2 linked regions of the Litorilinea aerophila genome follow. The protein of the gene in region 1 interacts with the protein of each later gene in a pairwise test. Links are inferred from orthologs where the notes say so. Each region holds a gene or a part of one and is shown in the gene's direction. Other genes may lie near its edges.

The links.
Region 2: the proteins of ftsZ (region 1) and rlmN interact in binary tests that used the Escherichia coli proteins (3 or more experiments, as listed by UniProt). The link is inferred for Litorilinea aerophila from one-to-one orthologs.

What each region holds. Positions count from the first base shown.
Region 1 is NZ_VIGC02000011.1:108,455-119,792, reverse strand. What follows is about bases 3,571-6,437. They hold ftsZ (cell division protein FtsZ), read left to right. Parts: upstream 3,571-4,373; coding sequence 4,374-5,501; downstream 5,502-6,437. Other genes in these bases: nrdR (transcriptional regulator NrdR), read left to right, coding at 5,958-6,401; ftsA (cell division protein FtsA), read left to right, coding at 3,571-4,157. In the rest of the region: murB (UDP-N-acetylmuramate dehydrogenase), read left to right, coding at 1-727; FKZ61_RS10460 (D-alanine--D-alanine ligase family protein), read left to right, coding at 724-1,845; FKZ61_RS10455 (cell division protein FtsQ/DivIB), read left to right, coding at 1,909-2,805; more of ftsA, read left to right, coding at 2,898-3,570; FKZ61_RS10435 (LAGLIDADG family homing endonuclease), read left to right, coding at 6,505-10,344; FKZ61_RS10430 (hypothetical protein), read right to left, coding at 10,753-10,977; FKZ61_RS10425 (class I SAM-dependent methyltransferase), read right to left, coding at 11,254-11,338. UniProt on the Escherichia coli protein: Essential cell division protein that forms a contractile ring structure (Z ring) at the future cell division site. The regulation of the ring assembly controls the timing and the location of cell division.
Region 2 is NZ_VIGC02000003.1:173,196-189,595, reverse strand. What follows is about bases 6,244-9,021. They hold rlmN (23S rRNA (adenine(2503)-C(2))-methyltransferase RlmN), read left to right. Parts: upstream 6,244-6,954; coding sequence 6,955-8,088; downstream 8,089-9,021. Other genes in these bases: FKZ61_RS03220 (ABC transporter substrate-binding protein), read left to right, coding at 8,923-9,021; rpmB (50S ribosomal protein L28), read right to left, coding at 8,282-8,461; FKZ61_RS03230 (DegV family protein), read right to left, coding at 6,244-6,598. Outside these bases: FKZ61_RS03250 (2-hydroxyacid dehydrogenase), read left to right, coding at 1-644; FKZ61_RS03245 (citrate synthase), read left to right, coding at 780-2,066; FKZ61_RS03240 (sugar phosphate isomerase/epimerase family protein), read right to left, coding at 2,338-3,183; ATP-dependent DNA helicase RecG, read right to left, coding at 3,224-5,734; more of FKZ61_RS03230, read right to left, coding at 5,738-6,243; more of FKZ61_RS03220, read left to right, coding at 9,022-10,908; FKZ61_RS03215 (ABC transporter permease), read left to right, coding at 11,022-12,020; FKZ61_RS03210 (ABC transporter permease), read left to right, coding at 12,030-13,223; FKZ61_RS03205 (ABC transporter ATP-binding protein), read left to right, coding at 13,313-14,389; FKZ61_RS03200 (hypothetical protein), read left to right, coding at 14,382-16,094; FKZ61_RS03195 (SMP-30/gluconolactonase/LRE family protein), read left to right, coding at 16,091-16,400.

The sequences.
Region 1 (11,338 bases):
GGTCATCGAAAATCGTTGCCGCCAGGTGCGGGTGGATCCCGCACCCTGTTGCGCCTTTCCCCGGGACGACCGCCCCTACCTTTTCGCCGAGAGCGGCGCAGCCATGGCCGGGGTGGCCCGGCAGAGCATCCGCGCCGGCCTCACCGGGCTGGAGTGGGCGGTGAGCATCCCCGGCACAGTCGGCGGCGCGGTGGTGGGCAACGCCGGTGCCCACGGCGGCGAGGTGAAGGACTGCCTGGACTATGCCCTGGTGCTGGACGAGCACGACGAGGTGCGGGAGTACACGGTGGCCGACTTTGCCTACGCCTACCGGGACAGCACGTTGAAGCGGCAGAAGCTGTTGCAGGCCGGCTTCAAGCCGGTGGTGCTGAGCGCCAATTTCCGCCTGCCCTACGGGGAGCCAGAGGTGGGGCGGGCCCTGGCCGAGGGCTACCTGGCCCATCGCCGACGCACCCAGCCGGTAGAGCCCAGCCTGGGCAGTACCTTTGTGAACCCGCCGGGCGACTTTGCCGGCAGGCTGATTGAAGCCGCCGGGCTGAAGGGGGCACGGGTGGGCGGCGCCCAGGTGAGTGAGCTTCACGCCAACTTCATCATCAACCCGGGCGGCGTGGGCAGCGCCACGGCCCGGGACGTGCTGGCCTTGATGGAGCTGATCCAGACCACCGTCCACAGGCGACTGGGCGTGGAGCTGGTGCCCGAGGTTCAGCTGGTGGGGGAATGGACATGAGCAGATCCGGCAGCAGAGACCGGCGAAACATTCGGGTCGGCGTGGTCTTCGGCGGCCGCAGCAGTGAGCACGAGGTTTCCCTGGCCAGTGCCCGCAACGTGATGGACGCGTTGCGCCAGGCCGGGTACACGGTGGTGCCCATCGGCATCACCCGCGAAGGTCGGTGGCTGACCGGGGGCGATCCCCTGGCCCTGCTGAGCGAGCAGGCGGCCAGCCCCAACGGCCACAGCCACTCGGACAGCAGCCTGGTGCCGGGGCGTTGGGCCCTCTTGCCCCGGGAGCGCCAGGGCGAGCCGCTGCCCACGGTGGATGTCATCTTCCCGGTGCTCCACGGCCCCTACGGCGAGGACGGCACCATCCAGGGCCTGTTGGAGATGGCCAACCTGCCCTACGTGGGCTGTGGGGTGTTGGCCAGCGCCGTCGCCATGGACAAGGACGTGGCCAAACGCCTCTTCGCCGCAGCCGGCCTCTGCCAGACGCCTAGCCGGGTTCTCCACCGGCGGGCCTGGCGTGCCCGGTCGGATGCCCTGGTGGCGGAGGTGGAGGCGAGCCTGGGCTATCCCCTCTTTGTCAAGCCGGCCAATCTGGGCAGCAGCGTGGGGGTGAGCAAGGCCCGCGACCGGGCGGAGTTGGAGGCGGCTATTGAGCTGGCCTGCGCCTATGATGCCAAAGTCCTGGTGGAAGCCGCGGTGCCCAACGCCCGGGAGATCGAGGTGAGCGTGTTGGGCAACCACGAACCCATGGCCAGCGTGCCCGGCGAGATCATCCCGGGCCACGAGTTTTACGATTACGAGGCCAAGTACCTGGACGACAGCAGCCAGCTGCTGATTCCGGCGCCCCTGACGCCGGAGCAAGTCGCCCACGTGCAGGAGCTGGCCCTGCGGGCCTTTCGGGCCGTGGAAGCCAGCGGCCTGGCCCGGGTGGACTTCCTGCTGGATGATGCCAGCGGCACCTTTTACCTGAACGAGATCAACACCATGCCGGGCTTCACCCGCATCAGCATGTATCCCAAGCTGTGGGAAGCCAGCGGCATCCCGTATCCGGAGCTGGTGGACCGGCTGGTGCAGCTGGCTCTGGAACGGTACGAAGAGCGGCAACAGAATCGCACCGCGCGTTAGTGCCGGAAGGCGTGGCGCGTATGTCAGGCGGTCCTAATCCGCCAGGAATCGAGGAAGACCGGGATGACCAGGTCCACCAGAACGTCACAGCATCGCTGGCCTGGGATGGGCAGGGCCCCTTCTGGGCCCCGTGCCCGGCGGCGTACCGCTACCCGGCGGCGACGGCGCTTTGAATCTGCCCTGGCGGGGCTGGGCACCCGGACCGGCGTCAACCGGGCCGGGCAGGCGGTGCAGGGGCTCTGGGGGCGGGTGCACTGGCATCCCAGCAAGTGGATCAGCCTGGGGTTGGCGGTGGCCGTCGTGGCCGCCATCCTCTGGCTCCATGGGCCCAGCGGCTGGTTCGTCTACGCCGAGGATGTCTCCTTCACCGACCTGACCTACCTGTCCGGGGAGGAGCTGTATCAGCGCAGCGGCGTGGATGGCTGGAGCATCTTCTGGCTGGAGCCCGGGCAGATCCGCCAGGCCCTCCTGGAACACCCCTACGTGGCCGATGCCCAGGTGCGCCTGGGGTTGCCCCACCGGGTGGAGATCCAGGTCCAGGAGGCGCAGCCCGTTGCCCTCTGGGTCACCCGGGACGGCACCTACTGGCTGCTGGCGGATGGCACGGCCCTGGCCGCCCGGACCGAGGTGGACCCGGGGCTGCCCCAGATTCTGGACGCCCTTCAGGAGGCCCGGGCCCTGGACAGCCGCCACGGCATCGCGGTGGATGCCCGCATCCTGGAGAGCGCACTGTCCTTGATGGACACCCTGCCCGAGTTGGGCAACCAGGTCCGCTATAACCGCAGCGTGGGGCTGAATTTTCCCTTGCCCCAGGAGCAGGTCTGGGTCTACTGGGGCGATGGCTACAATTTGCAGGCAAAAAGACAGAATTTGGAAGCTGCCAGGCGGCTACTGGAGGACGGCAAGACCTCCGCACAGATCATCGATGTTCGTTATGTTCATCGGCCCTATGTACGCTGAACCGCCCTGCCGGCGGTGGCGGACAGGCGTCATCCAGGGGTATCCGGTGCACCCATTCCTGGCGTGTGTGGGCTAACCAGAGAGGTGTTGTCGTGCAGGAATTCATTTCAGCTATTGATATCGGAACCACCAAAGTCTGTGCCCTGACGGCTGCTGTAACCCATGACAGCCTGGGCAACCTGGCCCTCCGGGTGTTGGGCGTGGGCCAGGCCGTGAGCCGGGGCATCCGGCGTGGGGTGGTGGTCAACGTCAAGGATGCCACCGCCTGCGTGGGAGAAGCCGTGGAGAAGTGTGAGGAGGATGCAGGGCAACCCATCTTGAGCGCGTATGTCGGCATCGCCGGCAGCCATATTTCCACCTTGAACAGCAAGGGGATGAGCCCGGTCGACCATCGTCAGGGCGTGACCGGCCAGGACATGCAGCGCGCGCTGGAAGGCGCGCGGGCCGTGGCCCTCCCCGAAAATCAGGAGGTGATCCACACCATTGCCCGTCAGTGGACCGTGGACAGCCAGGGGGCCGTCCAGTACCCCCTGGGCATGAGCGCCTATCGCCTGGAAGTGGACGCCCACATCGTCACCGGCAGCAGCACCGCGGTCAACAACCTGGCCCAATGCGTGCTGTCCCACAACATCGACATCGACGAGCTGGTGCTGGAGCCCCTGGCCAGCAACGAGGCGGTGTTGCGGCCGGAGGAGCGCCAGATGGGCGTGGCCGTCGTCGACCTGGGCGGCGGCACCACCGACATCGCCATTTTCATCGAAGATGGCCTGTGCCACACCGTCATCCTGGATCTGGGAGGTAATCATCTCACCAACGATCTGGCGGTCGGCTTGCATGCACCCTTTGAAACGGCCGAGGAGTTGAAGCTGCGCTATGGCACCGTGCTGCCCGATCGGGTGGCCGCGGATGAGAAAGTCTGGGCCACCGTCTTCGGGGAGCGTTCTGAGCGGAGCTTCAGCCGCCGTTTCATCAGCGAGATCTTGGAAGCCCGAGCCTGCGAGATCCTCGAGATCGTGCGGGAAAAACTGGAGGAGAGCGGATATTACGACAGGTTGCCGGCAGGCATTGTCCTGACGGGCGGATCGAGTCAGCTCCATGGCCTGACGGAGCTGGGGCGGGAGATCTTTGGCATGCCGGTGCGGGTGGGGGCGCCTTCTGCCCGCCTGCCCATCGGCGGGCTGACCCGCACCCTGCTGTCGCCCACCTACGCCACCAGCGTGGGGCTGTTGCTCTGGGGGCTGCACGAGGACGCCCGGTCGGTGCATCGACGGTTTTCGGCCGACTCCCCGAGCCCCCACACCCAGTGGGTGGGCCAGGCCATGCGATGGCTGCGCAACCTGTTGCCCGGCTGAGCGGTTCCCGGCCCCATGGCAGGCTGAGCCATGCGGTGGGCGTCGACGGAGCCGTTGACATAGGGTTGATATGTGTTGATATGAGGAGGGAGGGGGCGGCATCCGGCCAGGGCGTTCTGGATCCCGCGTGCTGCCCTGGGGATCGTCATCATTCAGGAGAGAATGTAGGACTGGGCTTCGCATTGATTTCTCGTGCAGACAAGGAGCAAGCAATTTATGGCGCGTACCAGTAATTCACAGCCGCAATTTGTGGAGAACTTCGCCAAGATCAAGGTGGTCGGTGTGGGTGGCGGCGGCCAGAATGCCGTCAATCGGATGATCGAAGAAGGGATCCAGGGCGTGGAGTTCATCGCGGTCAACACCGACGCCCAGGCCCTGATGCTTTCCAGCGCGCCCCAGCGCCTGCGCATCGGCGACAAGCTGACCAAGGGGCTGGGTTCGGGCGGCAACCCGGAGATCGGCCAGCGGGCTGCCGAGGAGAGCCGGGAAGATATCAAAGAGATCCTGGAAGGGGCGGATATGGTCTTTGTCACCGCGGGCATGGGGGGCGGCACCGGCTCCGGCGCCTCGCCCATCATCGCCGCGGTGGCCCGGGAGCTGGGCGCCCTGACCATCGGCGTGGTCACCCGGCCCTTCACCTTCGAGGGATCCCAGCGGCGACGCACGGCCGAGTCGGCCCTGGCCCAGCTGGCCGAGAATGTGGACACCCTGATCGTGATCCCCAACGATCGTCTGCTCCAGATTGTGGACAAAAAGATGGGCATCAACCAGGCCTTCCGCACTGCGGACGACGTCCTGCGCCAGGGCATCCAGGGCATCAGCGAGCTGATCACCATCCCCGGGTTGATCAACCTGGACTTTGCCGACGTGCGTTCGGTGATGCTGGAGGGCGGCGCCGCGCTGATGGCCATTGGCCGGGGTACGGGCGAGAACCGGGCCCGGGAGGCTGCCGAGCAGGCCATCCACAGTGCCCTGTTGGATGTCTCCATCGAGGGGGCGCGGGCCATCCTGTTCAACATCAAGGGCGGCGAAGACATGAGCCTCTTCGAGGTGAACGAGGCGGCAGAAATCATCCGGGCCAATGCCCACCCCGAGGCCAACATCATCTTTGGCGCTGTGATCGACCCAGAGATGAAGGAGACCATCAACCTGACGGTCATCGCCACGGGTTTCGACCGCGCCAACGACGGCGACCTGCTCAGCTACGAAGAGCCCGATTACGAACCCCGGCCCCGGGCCACCCGCCAGGAGAGCCGCAGCCGGGACTACAAGGTCCGTACCTTTGACCGGGATGACCTGGACATCCCCTCCTTCCTGCGCCGCTCCCGCAGCAACGGCCGCTGAAGGAGTTTGGTGACCGGGGAATTGGGGGATTAGAGAATCGGGGATTGGGTGATTGGGGGATGAGGTGGGTTGTATGCCTGCCCCCCCCAATCACCCAGTCACCCAATTACCCAATCCCTCAATCCCCTATCCCCCCATCCCTCCCCTCTTCCTTACCCAACCTTAAAATTTCGCGCTGGCGCCCCTTTTCGGTGAAATTGCCCTGGCAGAACACTTGTTTGGCATTTGCCAGGGCCCCCGATCTGTGCTATACTTTGGCCCTGCCTGACGCTACATATAGTATGCACCTACAACAAAAGTACTATATGTGGGGCTGGGAGCCCATCTTGGTGGATTGATGTTCCCTTCCAGATGGGCTGGTTTTTTTGCCGCGATTTTCCATCTTCTGGATCACGTCACCATCCGGCGACGCACACGGGAACTCATACGGGAACTGTAGAGCGAGAGAGTCTGCCTATGCGCTGTCCCCACTGTGGGCACACCCAACATCGAGTGATCGACACCCGAGAGGCCGGTGAGAGCATTCGCCGACGTCGGCGCTGCGATCACTGTGGCCAGCGTTTCACCACCTATGAGCACGTGGCGGCCAGCCTGCTGGTGGTGAAGAGCGACGGCCGGCGTGAGCCGTACGAACGGCAAAAGCTGCTGTCCGGCATCCAGATCGCGGCCACCAAGCGCCCCATCAGCAGCGACACCATCGAGCACATGGTGGTGCAGATCGAGGAGGCGCTTCACAGCCTGGGCCGGGCCGAGGTGCCCAGCAGCGTCATCGGCAATCTGGTGCTGGATCACCTCTCCCAGGTGGACCAGGTGGCCTATATCCGTTTTGCCAGCGTCTACCTGGACATCAACGACCTGAACGAGCTCCGGGCCGAGATCGATCGGCTCATGGGGCGCTGAGGGGCGGATGCCAGGTGAAACATTCTGTGTGAGGGCCCATCAGGGTTTGATTGGAGCCCCATCGGAGTTCCATCGGAAGAAGGTCTCATAGGAGAGCGCATTCATGACTGAACAGATCGACAGCCAGTTGAGGACCACCGCCCGGACGGTCATCGAGAACGTCAAGGGGCAACGCATCCCCGTCACGCCACCCGACTACGTGGATGACGCCAAGATTCGGCTCACGGAAAACAGCCGCAAGGTGCTGGAGCGCCGCTACCTGCGCCGGGATGTGGACGGCACCCTGCTGGAGACGCCGGCGGGTATGTTCTACCGGGTGGCCAGCCACATCGCCCAGGTGGAGGCCCAGCACGGCGGCGATGTGGACGCGGTGACCCGCACCTTCTATGAGCTGCTGACCGATTTCCGCTTTTTCCCCAACAGCCCCACCTTCACCGGCGCGGGGACCCCCCTGGGCCAGTTGGCGGCCTGTTTCGTCATTCCCATTGCCGACGACATGGGCAAGAGCAGCGACGGCATCTTCAGCAGCCTGCGGGTGGCAGCCCTGATCCAGCAGACCGGTGGTGGCAACGGCTTCTCCTTCAGCCGGCTGCGCCCCAAGAACGATATCGTCCACACCTCCGCCGGCCGTGCCACCGGCCCGGTGGGCTTCCTGCGGGTCTACGACCAGGCCTTTGGGGAAATTGCCCAGGGCGGCAGTCGACGGGGCGCCAACATGGGCGTGTTGCGGGTGGATCACCCGGACATCGAAGAGTTCATCGAATGCAAGGCGGAAGAGGGCAAGATCACCAACTTCAACATCTCCGTGGCCATCACCGATGAGTTCATGCAGGCGGTGAAGGACGACACCGACTTTCATCTCCGCAACCCCCGGGATGGCAAGGTGTGGAAGACGGTCCGGGCCCGGGATCTCTTCGAGAAGATCATCCGGCATGCCCACCACAACGGCGAGCCAGGCGCCCTCTTCATCGATGCGGCCAACCGCAGCAACCCCGTGCCCCACTTGTATGAGTTGGAGGCGACCAACCCGTGTTTTGTGGGTGAAACGCGCATCCCTACCGAATATGGCCTGCTGACTATCGCCGAACTGGCCGATATGGAGCAGGGTGGATTTATTGTGACCGACAATCGAGCTCTCCCGAACGGCGGGGTTGGGCGTACCCCAGGTGTTGCTCTGCGTGCAGCATCACCTGCCTGGATGACGCGTCGGAAGACAACGGTGTTGCGCCTGATGACCCGCCAAGGCTATTCTGTTACGGCAACTCCCGATCATCGCTTTTTGACACCGTCTGGCTACGTGGCTTTGGACAGTCTGAAGCCTGGTGATCGCGTGCTTTTGCAGAGTGGCGAAGGTGTTTGGAGTCGGGATGAACGTCTCCCGCACCAGGAATTCTTTGCAGAACGAGTGGCGGAAATGGCCCATGGCGGAGATCGTGTCACCGGCCGCACTGTCCAACGCAAAGATTTCCTCCAGCAGTATGCTAATTTGCCTGATACCTGGAGTCATGGTCTAGGGGTTGCTTTGGGCTTCCTTGTGGGCGATGGATGGCTCTCGGAGGATAGTAATAGCCCTGTAGGATTTGTGTTTTCTGACGCGGAGTCTCTAGAGCGTGTCCATAGCGCATTGAAACCTTGGTTTGGCGAGGGATGTCTACACCAGCGCGAGCGCGTAACACAACTGACCTACGGTCGGCTGCCATTTGAATTCTTCCGATCCCTGGGTGTAGCCGCTGTTCGGGCGCATGAAAAGCGTGTGCCTTCCAGCATATGGCGCGCTCCGCGTACAGCTGTGGTTGGCTTCCTGCAGGGTCTCTTTAGCGCAGATGGCTCTGTGCAGATCAACGCCCAAAAACGGGATTGTACCGTCCGGTTGGCCAGCAGTTCTCTCGTATTGCTTCAAGAGGTACAGCTCCTACTGAGCAACTTTGGAATCGTGGCCCGCATTCATCAACGTCGCCAGGCCGGAATGCGTCGGATGCCTGATGGAAAAGGAGGTCATGCTCTGTATGCCCATCGGCCGCAATATGAGTTGATAATCGGTAAGCAGAATCGGGACCGGTTCGCTGAAAAGATTGGCTTCCTGCAGACCCACAAGCAGGAATTGCTGATGCAATACATCGACGGCAAGTCTCGTGCCTCGAACCAGGAAACCTTTGAGGACGTGATCGTTTCTGTCGAACCTGCTGGGCTTGCCGATGTCTACGATCTGACTCAACCTGACACAAACAGCCTTATCGCCAACGGCCTGGTAGCACACAATTGCGGCGAGCAATGGCTTGGACCCTATGAAAATTGCTGCCTGGGCTCCATCAACCTGGCCCAGCATGTGACCACCGACGACCAGGGGAAGCCGGTGGTGGACTGGGAACTGCTGCGGCGTACCGTCCGGGAGAGCACCCACTTCCTGGACAACGTGGTCAGCGCCAACGCCTATGTGCCCGCCGTGCCAGAGGTGGCAGAGGCGGCCTACCGGGCCCGCCGCATCGGCCTGGGCATCATGGGCCTGGGCGACATGATGTTCAAGCTGGGCATCCGCTACGGCAGTGAGACCGGCCAGGAGTTCGCCGCCCAGATCATGGAATTCATCCGCTACCACTGCATGCAGAAGAGCATCGAGCTGGCCCAGGAGAGAGGCCCCTTCCCGGCCTTCAAGGGCAGCATTTACGATCCCGAGGCCGGACCCGGCCGCGGCATGGCCTGGCAACCGCCCCGACCCCTGCAGCCGTACCGCCACGACTGGCAACGGCCACCCCTGGACTGGAACGAAATCGTGGCCGGCATCGAGCGGCACGGCATCCGCAACGCGGCCCAGACCACCGTGGCGCCCACCGGCACCATCGCCACCGTGTGTGGCTGCGAAGGCTACGGCTGTGAGCCCGTCTTCGCCCTGGGCTACATCCGCCACTTCAAGGACGGCGACCGGGACGTGGAGCTGAACTACACCAGCCCCCTGTTCGAGGAAGCCCTGAACCAGACCGATCTGAGCCCCGAGGCCAAGGAGCGCATCAAGCAGCACGTGGCCGTCTACGGCAGTTGCCAGAACCTGCCCGAAGTGCCCGAACACATCCGCCACACCTTCGTGGTCAGCAGCGACATCACCGCCGAAGAGCACGTGCGCATGCAGGCCGCCATCCAGGCCTTTGTGGATAACAGCATCAGCAAGACGATAAACTTCCCCGAACATGCCACCGAAGAAGATGTGGCCAAGGCCTACATGCTGGCCTGGGAGCTGGGCTGCAAGGGGTTGACCGTCTACGTGACCGGCAGCCGCCAGGAGGTGGTGTTGGAGACCAAGGCCACCAAGGCCAGGAAGGAGGAGAGCCCGGCGATGGCCGAAGGGCAGCCGGCCGTGGAATCCTCGAGCCAGACGCCTGTGCCATACGCCAACGGCGCCCAGGCGCCGGCCGCCGCCACCGAGGACGTCAAGCCCATCATGACCAAGCGGCCCCGCCCCAAGACCCTCCACGGGGTGACCTATCGCAAGGAAACGCCCCTGGGCACTGCGTACATCACCATCAACAACGATGAGCGCAACGAGCCCTTCGAGGTCTTCCTCAACGTGGGCAAGGCGGGCAGCGAGGTCAGCGCGGTGAGCGAAGCCCTGGGCCGGCTCATCAGCCTGGTGCTGCGCATGCCGGCCAGCCTGCCCCCCAGTGAGCGCCTGCGGTGGGTTATGGACGAACTGGCCGGCATCGGCGGTGGACGTCCCCTGGGCTTTGGCGCCAACCGGGTGCGCAGTCTGCCCGACGGCGTGGCCCAGGTGTTGGCCGAACACCTGAGCGAGCATCCGCCAGCCCGGGAGGAGCTCCATCTGGCCGAGCAGCTGGCCCTGCCCATTGCCCAGCGCCCCATCGGCGACATCTGCCCCGACTGTGGCGAGGCCGCATTCCTGAACGTAGAAGGATGCCGCAAATGCCACGTCTGCGGCTACAGCGAATGCTGACGAGGCGACAAGCAGGCCACCAGCTAGAAACAAGCAGAAAGGGGTGCCCAAGCGGGCACCCCTTTGATTTACGAACCAGGTTCACTGCTGGCCTCTGGCCGGTAGGCTACCGGGCCTCTTTGTCCGGCGCCCTTGGGGCCGGCCGGGCCATTTCTGCAGCCATGGTATTTGACCATGGTATTTGAATTGTGTACTTCGACTGGCTGTATTTGTTTTTAGACGGTTTATTTCGTTATTTCTAGTTCAACCTTCGATCCCTCTGCCGATGGGAACGGTCGGGATCGAGCCGGCCATCATGGCCGGAAAGCTTTTTTTCATCGGAACCGACGTCGTTGCCGGGATCTCCATCACGTGCCACCCACCTTGACCCACCCGCTCCGGCATGGGGCCGGGCGATCTGTCCTGGTGTCAGGCAGAGGCGGGGTGGGAGTGGCCGTGGCCATGGGTCCGCTTCATCCGCTGGCCTGCGGCGATGAGCCAATCGGCCAGGTGAAGCTGCAACTGATCCCACCAGGATTCCCCGGCAGGAGTGAACCGGGCGACACGCCGACGGGCTTCGGCCTCCCGAAGGCGCTCTTCATACTGATCTCGACCCAGGTTCAACATGACCATCAGGTTCTCATTGGCGTACATGGTCTGTCACTCCAATCTTTGGTGTTAAAGTGCATCTACGTTGGCATCCACGGATCAGGGGCGGAACCGGATGGACGCTGTCATCCTGACTTCCGGCCGCCCTGACCTTCACGGGGATCATTATACCATCCCACGGCTCATACAACGTGAGCTGGCCACCATTTGTTCCACAATGCACAATCTGCTGCTGCCGCTAAAGGCCACGAATGGCACGGATTCAACCCTTTGCGATGGTTGCCCATTCGCGGAGTGAGCATCCTTCGATGCGACGCCATCCTACTTCTGGGCCAACAGGAGAAGAGATTCCGCCTGATCGTCGTAGGGGCTGCATTCGTAATCGCCCCAGACCGCTTCTACCTGG
Region 2 (16,400 bases), on another replicon or contig:
TGGCCCTGCTCCTGGCCACGGCCAGGCGCATCCCCGAAGCCATCGACGCCATCCGTCGGGGGGAATGGACCACCTGGAAACCCATGTGGATGGCGGGCCAGGATGTCCACGGCAGCACGGTGGGCATCGTGGGGCTAGGACGGATCGGCCGGGCAGTGGCCCGCCGGCTGCGGGGCTTCAACTGCCGGATCCTCTACCACGACGTCCGCCCCCGGCCCGAGGTGGCCGATGAGCTGGGCGCCACCTACGTGGACATGGACACCCTTCTGGCCGAGTGTGACTTCATCACCCTGCATCCCCGCCTCAACGCCAGCACCTACCACCTGTTCGACGCCGAGAAATTCCGCAAGATGAAGAAGACCGCGATCCTGATCAACACCAGCCGGGGCCCGGTGGTGGATCAGGAAGCCCTGTATCAGGCGCTGGTCAACGGGGAGATCCTGGCCGCCGGGCTGGACGTAACCGAGCCCGAGCCATTGCCGGTGGATCATCCCCTGCTCCAGCTACCCAACTGTGTGGTCCTGCCCCACATTGCCAGCGCGTCGGTGGCCACCCGCACCAAGATGGCCCTGATCGCAGCCGAAAACCTGATCGCCGGCGTCCAGGGCAAGCCCCTCCCCTACCCGGTGGAGGATGAATCCTGAGTCGCCGTGGGCGTTGGCCCGTGGCCGGCCATTTCTATGGTCGGCGGCCCGCCATGCCCCCCATCGTCCCCAGCCCGGTTGGACGATGGATCCTTAAAACGTCCACAAAAAGTTCATCATACCAGGAGTCATTTCATGAGCAAGAATACCCTGACCATCACCGATAACCGCACGGGCAAGAGCTACGAGATCCCCATCGAACACGGCACCATCCCGGCCATGGCCCTGCGCCAGATCAAGGTGGATCCGGAAGATTTTGGCCTGATGACCTACGACCCGGGCTATGCCAACACCGCCTCCTGCAAAAGCACCATCACCTACATCGACGGCGAAAAGGGCATCCTGCGCTACCGGGGCTACCCCATCGAGCAGCTGGCCGAGAAGAGCACCTTTCTGGAAGTGGCCTACCTCCTGATCTACGGGGAGTTGCCCACTAAAGAGCAGTACGAAAAGTGGGTGTACGACGTCCTCCACCACACCTTCGTCCACCAAAACCTGGCCCGCATGTTGGAGGCCTTCCGCTACGACGCCCACCCCATGAGCATGCTCATCAGCGCCCTCTCCATCCTCTCCACCTTCCATCCGGAAGCCCGGAATGTGGATGACCCCGCGGTGCGGAACAAGCAGATCTTGCGCATCCTGGGCAAGCTGCCCACCGTGGCGGCCTTCGCCTATCGCCACCGCATCGGCCGGCCGTACAACTACCCCCGCAGCGAACTGGATTACACCACCAACTTCCTCTACATGTTGGACTACATGAACCAGACCCCCTACGAGGTGAATCCGGTGCTGGCCAAGGCGTTGGATGTGCTCTTTATCCTCCACGCGGATCACGAGCAGAACTGCTCCACCTCGGTCATGCGCAGCATCGGTTCGGCCAAGGCCGACCCCTACAGCGCCATGAGCGGCGCGGCCGCGGCCCTCTTCGGCCCCCTCCACGGCGGCGCCAATGAGGCCGTGGTGCGCATGTTGACCGAAATCGGCGATGTGAAGAATGTGCCGTCCTACATCGAGCGGGTGAAGAAGGGCGAATTCCGGCTCATGGGCTTCGGCCACCGGGTCTACAAGAACTACGACCCCCGGGCCCGCATCATCAAGAAGATCGCCTACGACGTCTTCGAGGTGACCGGCACCGACCCCTTGCTGGACATTGCCCTGAAGCTGGAAGAGGTAGCCCTGAACGACGAGTACTTCATCTCCCGCAAGCTCTACCCCAACGTGGACTTCTACAGCGGCATCATCTACAAGGCCATGCGCTTCCCCACGGACATGTTCACCGTGCTCTTCGCCCTGGGTCGGGCGCCGGGCTGGCTGGCCCAGTGGGTGGAGCTGGTCACCGATCCGGAGCAGCGTATCGCCCGCCCTCGCCAGGTCTACCTGGGCGAAGAAGCCAGGGACTACGTGCCCCTGGACCAGCGGTGAGGGTTCGGTTAAAGATTGAAGATTGAAGATTGGGGAGATTGCAGGTTGGAGGTTGATGTGGAGGTGTTGGCTGAATCAACCTCCAACTGCAATCCGCTGTGACTTCACACAAAAACACCGCAGAGTACCGACGTCCATGTGCCCAGCGGTCAGCCGATGCGCGATGCATCGGTGGGTTCGCGCCCATGTCGCGGATCCGGCCTCCCGGTCGGACATGGGGGCCAGCGCGTACCCGGCATCCCTGTCACACAGGGATGGGTGACCTCCGCTCCTACGCCAGGAACGGCAGGAGGAACTGGCGGGCCAGCTTTAAGCCACGGAAGGCCAGTTCGGGGGTGGCGTCCCACACCGGATCTTCGTGTTCCACGCTCAGCACGCCGTCATAGCCCACCTGGTAGAGGGTATCCAGATAGCGGGCCCAGTCGATGGCGCCGTAGCCGGGGAGGCGATAGCGCCACCAGTTGGCCGGGCTGGTGCTGCTCAACTGCCGGCCGTAGATGCCGAACTGGTCACGTCCGGCCGCCAGGATCTCCGTGTCCTTGGCGTGGGCGTGGTAGATGCGCTCGCCGAAGTCTCGAATGGGCTGGATGTAGTCGATGCCCAGCCAGTAGAGGTGGGAGGGGTCGTAGCAGAGGCCCAGGGCGGGTGAGGGCACGGCATTGAACATGGCTCCCCACAGCTCCGGCGTGATGGCCAGCATGGTGCCGTTGCGGGGCCAGTTCTCGAAGGCCAGGCGCACCCCCTGGGCTTCGGCGTGGGCGGCAATGGGCGTGTACACCTCCTTGAAGAGGGCGATGTTGTCGTCGCCGTTGAGGGCAGGATCCCGGCCGATCAGGTGGGTGATGACGCCCACCCCGCTGGCTGCGGCCGCGTCGATGGCTGCCTTCACCTGGTTGACGATCTCCTCCTGGCGGGCACTGTCCCGGCTCAGGTCGGGCGGCACCAGCGCGCTGGTGGCGTGGACAGTCAGGCCCTGCTGGCGGCAGAGGGCCACCGCCTCGCCGTTGTTGGGCGGCGCGTCGATGGCCTCATAGCCCAGGGCTTTGGCCTGCGCCACAAATTCTCCGAAGGCCAGTTGACGCAGACCCCGGTTGCTCTGAAAACAGCCCAGTTTCATGGTGTTTCCTTTCGGAAGTGGGGTTTAGTTTCGCAATTCTTTAGCTCACATCCCCATGGCCCCGCCAGAAGCGCTGCACCTGTTGGGCCAGCTGGGGATGGTCAGCCAGCTCAGGATCCCGACGGATGAGGGCCTGGGCTGCTTCCCGCGCGGCGCTGAGGGTAGCCATGTCGCTGAGCTGGGCCACCCGCAATGGCGGCAGGCCCGATTGGCGAGTTCCCAGGAAGTCGCCGGGCCCTCGCAGCTCCAGATCCTTCTCGGCCAGCTCGAAGCCGTTGTCGATCTCTTCCAGGGCCCGCAGCCGCTCTTCGGCCTCGCTTCCAGCGGGCACCCGGCTGATGAGGGCGCAGTAGCTCTGGTGCTGCCCCCGGCCCACCCGGCCCCGAAGCTGGTGGAGCTGGGCCAGGCCGAAGCGTTCCGCATCCTCGATGAGGATGATGGAGGCGTTGGGTACGTCGATGCCCACCTCGATGACGGTGGTGCTCACCAGGATGTCGTATTCGCCCGCAGCGAAGGCAGCCATCACCTCGTCCTTCTCCGCGCCGCTCATGCGGCCGTGGAGCAGGGCCAGGCGCAGGTCGGGGAAGATCTCGGTGCGCAGCCGTTCATACTCGGCTGTGGCCGCGCCGGCTTCCAGCTTCTCGCTCTCCTCCACCAGGGGGTAGACGATATAGGCCTGGCGCCCTTCCTGAACCTGGCGGCGGATGAAGCTGTAGAGGCGCTCCCGCTCCCGGGGGTAGAAGCGCTTGGTCTTCACCGGCGTGCGTCCTGGCGGCATCTCGTCCAGCACGCTCACGTCCAGGTCGCCGTAGAGGGTGAGGGCCAGGCTGCGGGGAATGGGCGTGGCGCTCATGACCAGGAGGTGGGGCTGGGATCCTTTGTTGCGCAGGGCGCCCCGCTGCTCCACGCCGAAGCGGTGCTGCTCGTCCACCACCACGAAGCCCAGGTTGTGGAACTCCACCGCCTCCTGGATCAGGGCGGTGGTGCCCACCACCACATCGATGGCGTCGGGGTTGTCCGGCTCCCGGAGGCCGGCCACGATGGCCTCTCGCTCCGCGCCGGTCACCCGTCCGGTGAGCAGGGCCACCCGGATGGGGGAGCCATCGGGCCGGGTCGCATGGGCCAACAGGTTGCTCAGGCTGCGGTGGTGCTGCTCGGCCAGGATCTGGGTGGGCGCGAGCAGGGCGGACTGGGCTCCATGGGCGGCGGCGATGGCCATGGCCGCCGCGGCCACCACCGTCTTGCCGCTGCCCACGTCCCCCTGGACCAGGCGAGTCATGGGCACGGCCCGGGCCATATCGGCCCCAATCTCGTCGATCACCCGACGCTGGGCGCCGGTCAGCGCAAAGGGCAGCCCCTCGGTGAAGCGACGCAGCAGCAGCGGATCCACGGGCATGGGGAGGGCCGTAGCCTGCCGCAGGGCGTAACGCCGTTGAGCCACGCCCAACTGCAGGTAGAAGAGCTCCTCAAAGGCCAGCCGTCGCAGGGCCTGCTGGAGCTGCTCCGGACTGTCTGGAAAGTGGACCTGACGCAGGGCCGTGGGCAGATCCAGCAGATCGTATTCGTCCCGAATGGACTGGGGCAGGGGGTCCGCCAACAGGTCTGCGTAGTCGTCCAGGGCCGTTTTGATGATGTTGCGTAGCCGCTTGTTGGAGAGCCCCTCGGTGAGGCGGTAGACCGGGGCCAGGCGCCCGGTGGCCACCATCTCCTCGTCCACATCCTCGAAGACAGGGTTCTCCAGGGTCTTCTGCCCCAGGAAGAGGCCCACCTTGCCGCTGAAACGCATGGTGCTGCCCACCTGGAGCTGTTTTCGCACGAAGCGGTTCCACCAGGTGGCGCGGATGGTGCCGCTGGCGTCGGCCAGGATCCCCTCCACCAGGTGGCGGTTCATGCTGACTTTCCGCTCCCGGATGTCCCACAGGTTGGCGATGATGGTGACCGTCTCGTTGGGCTCCAGTTGGGCGATGGGGCGCAGGGTGCTGTAGTCTTCGTGGCGGGTGGGCAGGTGCCAGAGGAGATCCATCACCCGGTGGATGCCCAGCCGGGCCAGTTGCTCGGCGGTGGCGCTGCCCACGCCCGCGAGGATCTGGGGCGATGCCTCCAGTTGGGCGGGGTCGCGGCGGGCCTGCTGTTGCCGGATGCGGGCCTCGGCCACGTGGGTGGGCTCTGGCGGGGGGACGGCCGCGACAGCGGCCTCCTCTGGTGGGGCAGCCACCTCGCCTTCATCCGGCTGGCCGGCCGGGGTTGCCCCATCGCCCAGGCGGATACCCGTCTGGGCCAGCAGCTCGTCCAGATCTGCGAAGAGACCGCCCAGGGCCTGGCGCATGGCTTCCAAGATGTCGGGGCGGTTTTCCTGGTCGGCCTCCTCGTAGTTCACCATCAGGAGCAGCACCATCTCCACCACGCGGGTGTCGGCGCCTTCCTGACGGGCGTCATCGGCCCATCGTTCGCCCATGGCGGCCAGGCCGCCGATGACGGCCCGGTTGCGCCAGCCCTGTTTCTCTTCCAGTTCCAGTACACGAAGCAGCCGTTGGAATGCAGACACTGCCACAGGTCAGAAAGTCCCTTCGTAGACAATGACACCGATCATGTTGGGGCCCAGGTAGCTGGCCAGGCTGGGCGGGTAGGTGAGGCGGCTGATGGTCACCTTGGGCAGGAGCTCCTGCAGCCGCTCCAGCAGGGCCTCCTGGGGGGCTTCATAGTTGTGCTGGAGCACCCCCACCCGTTCCACGTGGGCAAATTCAGCCACGAACTCATACAGCTTGTCCACCACCTCCTCCCGGGTCTGGACCTTTTCCAGGGGGATGAGGCGGCCTTCCTCCATCATGAGCATGGCCTTGATGCCCAGCATGGTGCCCAGTACACTCTGGGAAGGGCCCAGTCGGGCGCTGCGCTCCAGGAAGTGGAGGCTCTCGGCGAAGATGGTGACGTAGAGGTGGGGGATGGCGCCGTTGACCACCCGGGCGATCTCATGGATGGAAGCGCCCGCTTCGGCGGCCCGGGCGGCCTGCTCCACCAGCAGCCCCAGGCCGAAGGAGGTGCTGAGGCTGTCGATCACCCGGATGGAATAGCGCCCTTTGAGCATCTCCGCGGCCCGGCGCGCCTGTTGCCACATGCCGCTGAGCGCGCTGCTCATGTGAAGGGAGACGATCTGCTCGCTCTCCCGGCCCAGGCGCTGATAGACGTCCAGGATGGTGTTGACATCGGCCGGATGGACGTCGGGCAGGCGGTTGGATCCCCGGGCCTGGGCTTCTTGCAGGCGGCGGAAGAGCTGGTCGGCGGTGAAGGAGCTGTCCTCTTCCACCAGGGCGCCCCCCACCTTGATCCGGTGTGGGATGACCTCAATCTGGTATTTTTCCAGGACATCCGGCGACAAATAGGCGTTGCTGTCCGTAACGATGCGTACTTTACCCATTGTGCTTTGACTTTTGGCTGGCAGGCGGGCCACCCGGCTCTGTAAACCGGCTGGCCAATTTTGGCAGATTTGGTGTTATGAAGGGTGCCGGCTCCCACACCGGCGCGGGGCGCAGCGTTCCCGGGAAGCTGCCCCAATCTTCTTTCTCCCTATCCTGAACAGGATACCCGTTTCCGCGGCTTTCGGCCAAATTTTCCCCGCCCTCAAATGATGGGCAGCCCTGTCCACGACGGGCGCAGCAAGCAGCGCCCCTACAGCGGCCGGCGTCCAAGGGGTAAACTCCGACGATTGTGAAATATACCCGGAAATATGCCCATGAGTTGACCGGAGCTGTGGGCCTGGGATACAATCAGGGCATGACCAACATTCCTTTGTACGGTACCACCCATCCAACCCAGACGGACGCAGCCCGGGAGCAGGCCCCAAAACGCTCCCTCCTGGAGCTGACCCAGGAGGAGCTGGCCGATTATGTCAAATCTCTGGGCCAGCCGGCCTACCGGGCCCGGCAGATCTGGGACTGGATCTACAAGCGCTATGCGGCAGACTTTGCCAGCATGACCAACCTGCCGGCCGCGCTGCGAACCCGGCTGGAGGCCGAGGCCACGGTCAGCCCGCTGACACCCATCGCGGAGGTGGTTTCCGCGGACGGGAACACCCAGAAGGTGCTCTTCCAACTGCCGGATGGGCAGAGCATCGAAGCGGTGCTCATGCTCTATGAGCGGCGGCGCACCCTCTGCATCAGCAGCCAGGCCGGCTGTGGCATGGGGTGCACCTTCTGCGCCACGGCCCAGGGCGGCCTGGCCCGCAACCTGACCGCCGGCGAGATCGTGGCCCAGGTGCTCTACTTTGCCCGCTACCTGGCCACCCCCCACGCTCCACCGGCCATGGAGGTGGAGCGGCCGACCCACGTGACCAACATCGTGCTCATGGGTATGGGGGAACCCATGCACAACTACAAAAACGTCTGGACGGCCCTGCGCCGCCTGACGGATCCCGAGGCCTTTGGCCTGGGCGCCCGGCACATCACCCTGAGCACCGTGGGGCTCATCCCCATGATTGACCGCATGGCGGAAGAGGGCCTTCAGATCGGCCTGGCCGTCAGCCTGCACGCGCCCAACGACGAGATCCGCAGTCAGCTAGTGCCCATCAACCGGCGCTACCCCGTGGCAGAGCTGCTGGCCGCGGTCCAGCGCTACATCGAGAAGACCCACCGGCGGGTTACCTTTGAGTATGCGCTCATGCGGGGCATCAACGATGCGCCGGAGCTGGCCCTGGAGCTGGCCCAGAAGCTGAAGCCGCTCCTGTGCCATGTCAACGTGATCCCGTTGAACCCCATTCCCGACAGCCCGTACCAGCCCACCAGCGATGCAGAGACCCGGCGCTTCGTACAAATCCTGAACGAAAATGGCGTGCCGGCTACGGTCCGCCTGCGCCGGGGGATCGAGATCAACGCGGGGTGCGGTCAGTTGCGCCGGGCCATGGCTGCCTGAGCAATGCCCTGAAACCACGACGGGGCGACTACGGAAACAACAAGCGGAACGGCAACCGCAACAACAAGCGGAACGACAAAGCGCCAACTTCCATGTGGGAGTTGGCGCTTATCGTTGCGGGGATCGCCAGGGAGGCGTACCCCATAGGATGGGCGACAGGGGCTGATGGGCCGCTCCGGTCGGACTGCCTGGATCAGGCCTTTTCCAGCGTCTTAATGCAAGAGGTGCAGAGCCGCTTTGAGACCAACCGGCCTGCTTCCAGCACCTTGACCTTCTGGATGTTGACGTTCCAGCGCCGACGGGTCGCCTTTTTGGACCACGGGCGGTTGTTCCCAAACTGGGGTCCCCGGCCACAATGTTCACACTTTGCCATGTTGACATCCTCCGGACTGACTCATTGGGTAGCCCAGGCCAGTGGCCTGCACCGTTCCATGGGTCGAAATAATGTCGCAACCTGCCTATCCTAACACGAAGGAGAACGGGTGTCAAAACAGGCGGCGGTGTAATGCCCGCCGAAAATGGCGGTTGACGTCACCCCATGGGTATGCTACAATACACCCAGGCCGTTAGTTCTACAGGCGAACAAAATAGCGGCGCAGCCAGGGCCAGCCCAGGATCGGCCACCACCGCCGACTGCAGGGCGACCCGGTATTCCCGTACTGCTGTCCGTTGCCCCCTCCGACGCCAGGCGGTCCCTCCCATAAACCTGGACCGCCGGACACAGCTCTTGTCATTCGATTGCCATTCACCGTTCGATTGCCATGGGTCGATTGCCATCGGCCATTCGCCATCTCTCTTTGGCTATTCAATCGCATGTCCATCAAAGGAGGTCCCATGCACTGGAACGCGTCTGCACGAACCCATCTGTTCCCGCTGCTGGCTACCCTGGTGTTGGCCGCGCTGCTGGCAGCCTGTGGCGGCCCCACTGCGCCGCCGCCTGCTGCGCCCTCGGCCAATGAACCGGCCCCCGCCCAGGAAGCATCCAGCAGCACCGAATCCGTGGCTACCGCCCCCGTGGACTCGGGCAACGAGGCCCCCATGTTGGCGGAAAAGGTGGCGGCCGGCGAGCTGCCCCCCCTGGAAGAGCGGCTCCCCGAGACGCCCCTGGTGGTGGAACCCCTGGAGCAGCCCGGCAAGTACGGCGGCATCTGGGACATGGCCGTGACCGGCCAGGCCGACGCCAACGGCGCCAGCGGCTACTCCATAGAACCGTGGGTCCTCTACGACGAGACCTGCACCGAGTGGCGCCCCAACCTGGCCGAGTCAGTGGAAGTCTCCGACGACGGCACCGAATTCACCTTCACCATCCGCAAGGGCCACAAGTGGTCCGACGGCGAGCCCTTCACCACCGAAGACATCATGTTCTGGTATGAGGACATCGCCATGAATCCCGAGCTGTCGCCGGCGCCGCCCACCATCATCATGGCCGGCGGCGAGCCCGCCGTCTTCGAGCGCATCGACGACCACACTTTCAAGGTGAAGTTCGCCCAGCCCAACGGCCTCTTCCTGCTCAACCTGGCCTACGTCTGGGGTGGGGACATCGGCAAGGCGCCGGCCCACTATCTGAAACAGTTCCACCCCAACTACGCGGACCCGGACGAGCTGCAGGCAAAAGTGGACGAGGCCGGCCTGGAATCCTGGGTACAGCTCATCCAGGACAAGATGGGCATCGCCATCAACCCGGACCTGCCGGTGCTGCGGGCCTGGAAGCTCACCGCCGCCGGGCCGCCCTGGATCTTTGAGCGCAACCCCTACTTCTACAAGATCGATCCCCAGGGCCGCCAGCTCCCCTACATCGACCAGATCCGCCTGCAGGCTGTGGAAGATCGCCAGATGGTCACCCTCAAGGCCATCGCCGGCGAACTGGACTACCAGAGCCGCAACATCAGCCTGAGCGACCTGCCCCTCTTCATGCAGAACCGGGAGCAGGGCGACTATCGGGTCATCAAGGCCATGGCCGAACATCCCATGGGCGTGACCATCTTCCCCAATCAGAACTACGTGGGGGACGACGAGTTCATCTACAGCCTCATCACCGACATCCGCTTCCGCAAGGCCCTGAACCTGGCCATCAACCGGGAAGAGCTCAACGAGCTGGTCTACCTGGGCGAGAATGCCCCCATCGAGGTGGCTTTCCCCAACCTCCAGGACGAGCCCGAGCTCTTCGAGGTCTACCGCTACGACCCAGAGGCAGCCAACCAACTGCTGGATGAAATCGGTCTGGAGAAGGATAGCAACGGCATGCGCCTGCGCCCGGATGGCGAGCCCATCGTCCTGAACGTGGATGTCTTCTCCGGCCAGACCTTCGTGGACGCGGTGGAGCTCATCGCCAGCTACTGGGAGGACATCGGCATCCAGGTCTCGCCCCAGGAGATCAGCTACGATCTCTGGTGGCCCCGGATCTTCTCCTTCGAATACCCCTTCACCGCCTACGTGAAGGACAGCATCGGCGGGCTGGCCCGATTCACCTACCTGCGCTCCTATGCCCCGGTCTCCAACAGCACCTACTGGGCGCCGGCCTGGGGAACCTGGTACAGCAGCGGCGGCACGGAAGGCGTGGAGCCGCCGGCCGACAGCCCCGCGCGCAAGGCCCAGCTCCTCTTCGACGAGGCCAAGGTCACCGTGGACTCGGCCCGTCAGATGGAGATCCTGGAGGAGATCGAGCGGCTAGACCTGGAGAACGTCTGGGAAATTTTGACGGTGGGGCCCGGCCCCAACATCAAGATCGTCAAGAACAACTTCCGCAACGTGCCCGAGGTCAACTACTGCGTGCTGCATGACTCGGACGCCTGGGCCGAACAGTACTACATCGACGAATAGCAGCAGGCGATAGCACAGCCTGCCCCAAGCCTGTGGGCTGGGCAGTGGACAGCCCTGTCCGCTGCCCAGCCCGCCCATCGATCGGCAGCGTGTGACTTTCACAGGACAACCCTATGCTCGGATTCATCATTCGGCGCATCCTGTATGTAATACCCACCTTGATCCTGATCTCCATCGTCTCCTACGCCATCATCGAGCTGCCCCCCGGCGACTACCTGAGCAGCTACATCGGTCAGCTGGAGCAGCAGGGGTCCCGGCTGAGCCAGTCCGAACTGGCCGCGCTCAAGGAGCGCTACGGCCTGGACCAGCCGGTCTACGTCCGCTACTGGAAGTGGATCACCCGCTTCGTGCGGGGGGATATGGGCGTCTCCTTCGACTGGAACCGCCCGGTCAAGGACCTGGTCATGGAGCGGATCGGGCTGACCGCCCTGATCTCCCTGCTGAGCACCCTCTTCATCTGGGCGGTGGCCATCCCCATCGGCATCTATTCGGCCACCCACCAGTACTCCATCGGCGACTACATCTTCACCTTCATCGGCTTCCTGGGCATCGGCATCCCGGACTTCCTGCTGGCCCTGGTGATCCTTTGGTGGGCCTGGAGCACCTTCGGCGTGAACCTGGGCGGGCTCTACGGCCCCGAGTACATCGGTGAACCGTGGACCTGGCCCAAGATCATGGAGGTGCTCAAGCGCATCTGGGTGCCCATGGTGATCATCGGCACCAGCGGCACCGCGGGCATGATCCGTACCATGCGGGCCAACCTGCTGGACGAACTCTACCAGCCCTACGTGGAGGCGGCCCGGGCCAGCGGCCTGTCCGAAACCCGGCTGGTGCTGAAGTACCCCACCCGCATCGCCATGAGCCCCTTCGTCAGCACCATCGGCTGGATGCTACCGGGTCTCATCTCCGGCACCACCATCGTGGCCATTGTGCTGAGCCTGCCCACCACGGGCCCCCTCCTGCTCAAGGCTCTGCTCTCCCAGGACATGTACCTGGCCGCGTCATTTGTAATGCTGCTGAGCGTGCTGACGGTCATTGGGACCCTGATCTCCGACATCCTGCTGGTCATCGTCGACCCCCGCATCCGCTTCGAAAGTGTGGAATCCCGCTAGAGGAGTGCCATGTCCTTGCTTGCCAGAATTGCCCGGCGCATCCAGGCCGAAAAAGAGAAGAGCGCCCTCTCCATCCCCGAGCAACAGCTGGAGGCCGGCGTCCCCGAAGAGCGGGTCTATGTGGCCTCCCAGCTGCAGCTCATGTGGTGGCGTTTTCGGAAGCACCGGCTGGCCATGGTGGGTACCACGGTCATCGCCATCTTCTACCTGCTGGCCATCTTCTGCGAGTTTCTGGCTCCCTACGACCCCAACGCCTTTGAGCGCCGCTACACCTTCGTGCCGCCCCAGTCCATCCATTTCTTCCACGAAGGGCAATTTCACCTTCGGCCTTTTATTTATGGGCTGAAGCGAACTCGGGACGCAGAAACCTACATCATCACCTATGAGCCGGACCTGGAAAAACGCTATCCCATCTACTTTTTTGTCAAGGGCGATCCCTACAAAATGTGGGGCCTTTTTGAGTCGGACCGCCACCTCTTTGGCCTGGACCCGGCGGCGGACACCGACGGGCTGCGCATCCATCTGATGGGCACCGACCGTCTGGGACGGGATATGTTCTCCCGGCTGCTCTACGGTTCCCGCATCTCCCTCTCCATCGGACTGATCGGCGTCTTCCTCAGCTTCGTCATCGGCATCCTCATGGGCGGCATCTCCGGCTATTTCGGCGGCGTCATCGACCTGCTGATCCAGCGCCTCATCGAGTTCCTGCGCTCCATTCCCACCATCCCCCTCTGGATGGCCCTGAGCGCGGCCCTCCCCCGGGACTGGAGCTCGGTGCAGCGCTACTTTGCCATCGTGGTGCTCCTCTCCCTCATCGGCTGGACAGGGCTGGCTCGAGTGGTGCGGGGACGCTTCCTGGCTGTGCGAGAGGAGGAGTACGTCATGGCGGCCAAGCTCATCAACGCCAGCGAGCTGCGGGTAATCCTGCGCCACATGTTGCCCTCCTTCATGAGCTACATCGTCGCCTCCCTCACCCTGGCCATCCCCGGCATGATCCTGGGCGAGACCAGCCTCTCCTTCCTGGGGCTGGGCCTGCGTCCCCCCACCATCAGCTGGGGGGTGCTGCTGCAGGAGGCCCAGAATCTGCAGACGGTGGCCCTGGCGCCCTGGCTGCTCTACCCCGCCTTCTTCGTGGTGGCGGCCATCCTCTCCTTCAATTTCATGGGCGATGGCCTGCGGGACGCCGCCGATCCGTACGCGTAAATTGGGATGCCCAGAGACCGGGAGCGTGGACACTGTGCCCCCTCCAGGCGTTCAAGCGCCCCCGGGCAGCAAAGAATTCAGGACTTTCCATGACCAACCACGACACACTGCTGGAAATCAACGACCTGCGGGTCTACTTTTATCTGGACGAAGGCACGGTCAAGGCCGTAGACGGGGTCAGCTTCACGGTCAAACGGGGCCAGACCCTCTGCGTCGTGGGCGAAAGTGGCTGCGGCAAGAGCGTGACCGCCCGGGCCATCCTGAACATCGTGCCCCGGCCCGGCAAGATCGTGGACGGAGAGATCCTGCTCCATCGTCAGAAGCCCGATGGACAGGTGGAGGTCATCGACCTGGCCGCGCTCAGCCCCACAGGCAGGGAGATCCGGGCCATCCGCGGGGCCGAGATCTCCATGGTCTTCCAGGAACCCATGACCTCCTTCTCACCGGTCCACACCATCGGCAGCCAGATCATGGAGGCCATCCTCCTGCACCAGGACGTGACCAAAGAACAGGCCCGGGAGAGCGCGGTGGACATGCTGCGGCGCTGCGGCCTGCCCCGCCCCGAGCACGTGGTGGACCAGTACCCCTGGGAGCTTTCCGGCGGCATGCGCCAGCGGGCCATGATCGCCCGGGCGTTGGTCTGTCGTCCCAGCCTCCTCATCGCCGATGAACCCACCACCGCGCTGGACGTCACCACCGAAACCCAGATCCTGGCCCTCATGCGGGAGCTCCAGCAGGAGCTGGGCATGGCCATCCTCTTCATCACCCACGACCTGGGCGTGGTGGCCGAGATGGCCGACGAGGTGATCGTCATGTACCTGGGCCAGGTGGTGGAGCGGGCCGATGTGGTCTCCATCTTCCGGGAGCCCAAACACCCCTACACCCAGGCCCTGCTGCGCTCCATCCCCAAGATCGACCGCCAGCGCCGCAAGCGGCTGGACACCATCGAGGGCATGGTGCCCGATCCCTACAACATCCCGCCCGGCTGCCCGTTCCACCCCCGCTGCACGGCCTTCATGCCCGGCCTCTGTGACCGGTTGGAGCCGCCCGTCTACGACACGGGCGACGGCCATCTGGCCCGCTGCCTGCTCTACGCGCCGGAATTGCCCGCCGCCTCCGATGCCGTTTCAACCGCCCTGCCCACAGAAAGGGAGCCCCATGGCTGAGAACGCACTGCGCCAGGAGATCCGCCGCCAGATCCTGCGCACCCTGGTGGAGGATGTGGAGATGAACCTGGCCCGCTTCGACCCGGCCACCGGCCGCTTCCTCACCGAAGGCGGCTGGGCCGTCACCAACCAGGACATCATCTACCCCCTGGCCCTCCTCTACCGGACCCAGGACCCGGACAACTCCTACGCCCAGGACGGGCGCATCCTGGAGTACGTGCTGCGGGGCGGCGACGCCCTGCGGGACTTCCAGTACCCCGACGGCCAGGTGGAATTTGTCAAGGTGGACGGCTCCACCTGGGGCCCCATCTACATGCCCTGGTCCATGTACCACTGGCTGGAGACGTACGCACTCCTGGAGGAGGAGCTGGATCCGGACCGCCGGCAGCGCTGGGCCGAGGGCCTCACCCTGGCCTACGACGGCATCACCGCCAACCTGGCCAATGGACGAGTCCACAACATCCCCACCTGGAACGCCATGGCCAGCTATCGGGCTGGCCAGATCTTCGGCCGCCCCGAGTGGCAGGAAGCCGGCCGGCGGATGATGCAACGGGTGGTGGAAGCCCAGACGCCCCAGGGCTACTGGCGGGAGCACCATGGCCCCACCACCCTCTACAACACGGTCTACGTCCATGCCCTGGGCCTCTACTACTTCTTCTCCCAGGACGACACGGTGCTGCCGGCCCTGGCCCGGGCCACCGATTTCCACATCCGCTACACCTATCCCGACGGCCGGCTCATGGAGACCATCGACGGCCGGGTCAAGTACCACGACCAGGTCAACGTGCGGGGTCTCTCCGCCTTCAGCCTCTTTCCCCAGGGGCGCCGCTATGCCCGTTTCCTGGTGGAAAACTGGCTAGCCCAGCGGGCCGCCCATCCCCTGCCCCACCTCACCTACAACCTGACAGCCCAAGGCCCCAAGATCGCAGGCGGCGACTTCGGCCTGAGCCCCCTGGTGGCGCCGGTGCTGCACCACTTCGCCGACGGCCCCGAGGCGCCCATCCCCCAGGATCAGGAGCGCTACCACATCCACGACCCGGAGCACGCCATCATCCGCCGCCAGGACGGCTGGCTCTATTGCCTGAGCGGCATTGTGACCCCGCCGGTGGAGACCCGCTGGGGGCAGGATCGCCAGCAATTTTTGAGCGTCTGGCATCAGACAGCCGGCCTGGTCATCGGCGGCGGTAACGCCAAGGATCAGCCCGAATTCAGCACCTTTGTGGTAGGGGAAGGCGTGGTAGGAGAAGGCCCGGACCGGCTCTACCTGCCCACTGGGGCCACCCTCCAGCCCGGTGCGGAGGCAGACGGCGTGGTCCTGGCCTACGGCGAACATGTCTGCGCCCTGCAGGTCGCCATCGAAGACGGGCAGGGAGTGCGCCTGACCCTCTCCGGCCCCGAGGACGCGCCGGCCTGGGGACAGCTTGCCTTCAAGCTCCGCCCTGGCCAGCCGCTGCAGACTGGCAACGGCGAAAACAGATCGGTCACGGACGCGGCCTGGAGCTACACAGCCGGGGAGAATGACTGGATCGCCCACGGCCCATGGCGGCTGGAGCTACCGGCTGGCGCAACCGTCCGCTGGCCGGTCCATCCCTTCAACCCCTACGCGGCCGACGGCGCAGGTCCCCTGGAAGAGGCAGCCGCCATCGTGACTGTCCCCCTGGACCGGGGGCCGGCCACCCTGCGCCTGGAGCCCATCGAGCCATGAGCTATCAACGGGTCAGCCAACCCTGTCGCAACTTCAACATCCTGGGCAGCACCACCGTCCAGGATCCCCGGGATAGACGGGAGAAGGTGGTCCTCTCCAACTTCGCCGCCGGCGCCACCGGCAACCTGATCCTGGTGGATCCCGAGAGCGGCCAGGGGGAGTCCCTGCCCCTGCCCGGTGACGAGGGCGCCTGGGCCGTCCTCAACTGGCAAAATGAGCGACTGCTGGTGGGCACCTGCCCCCGCTTTGGCTACCTCCACAGCCTGGACCTGCGCACCCGCACCTGGGCCGAGCCCCTGCGGGACG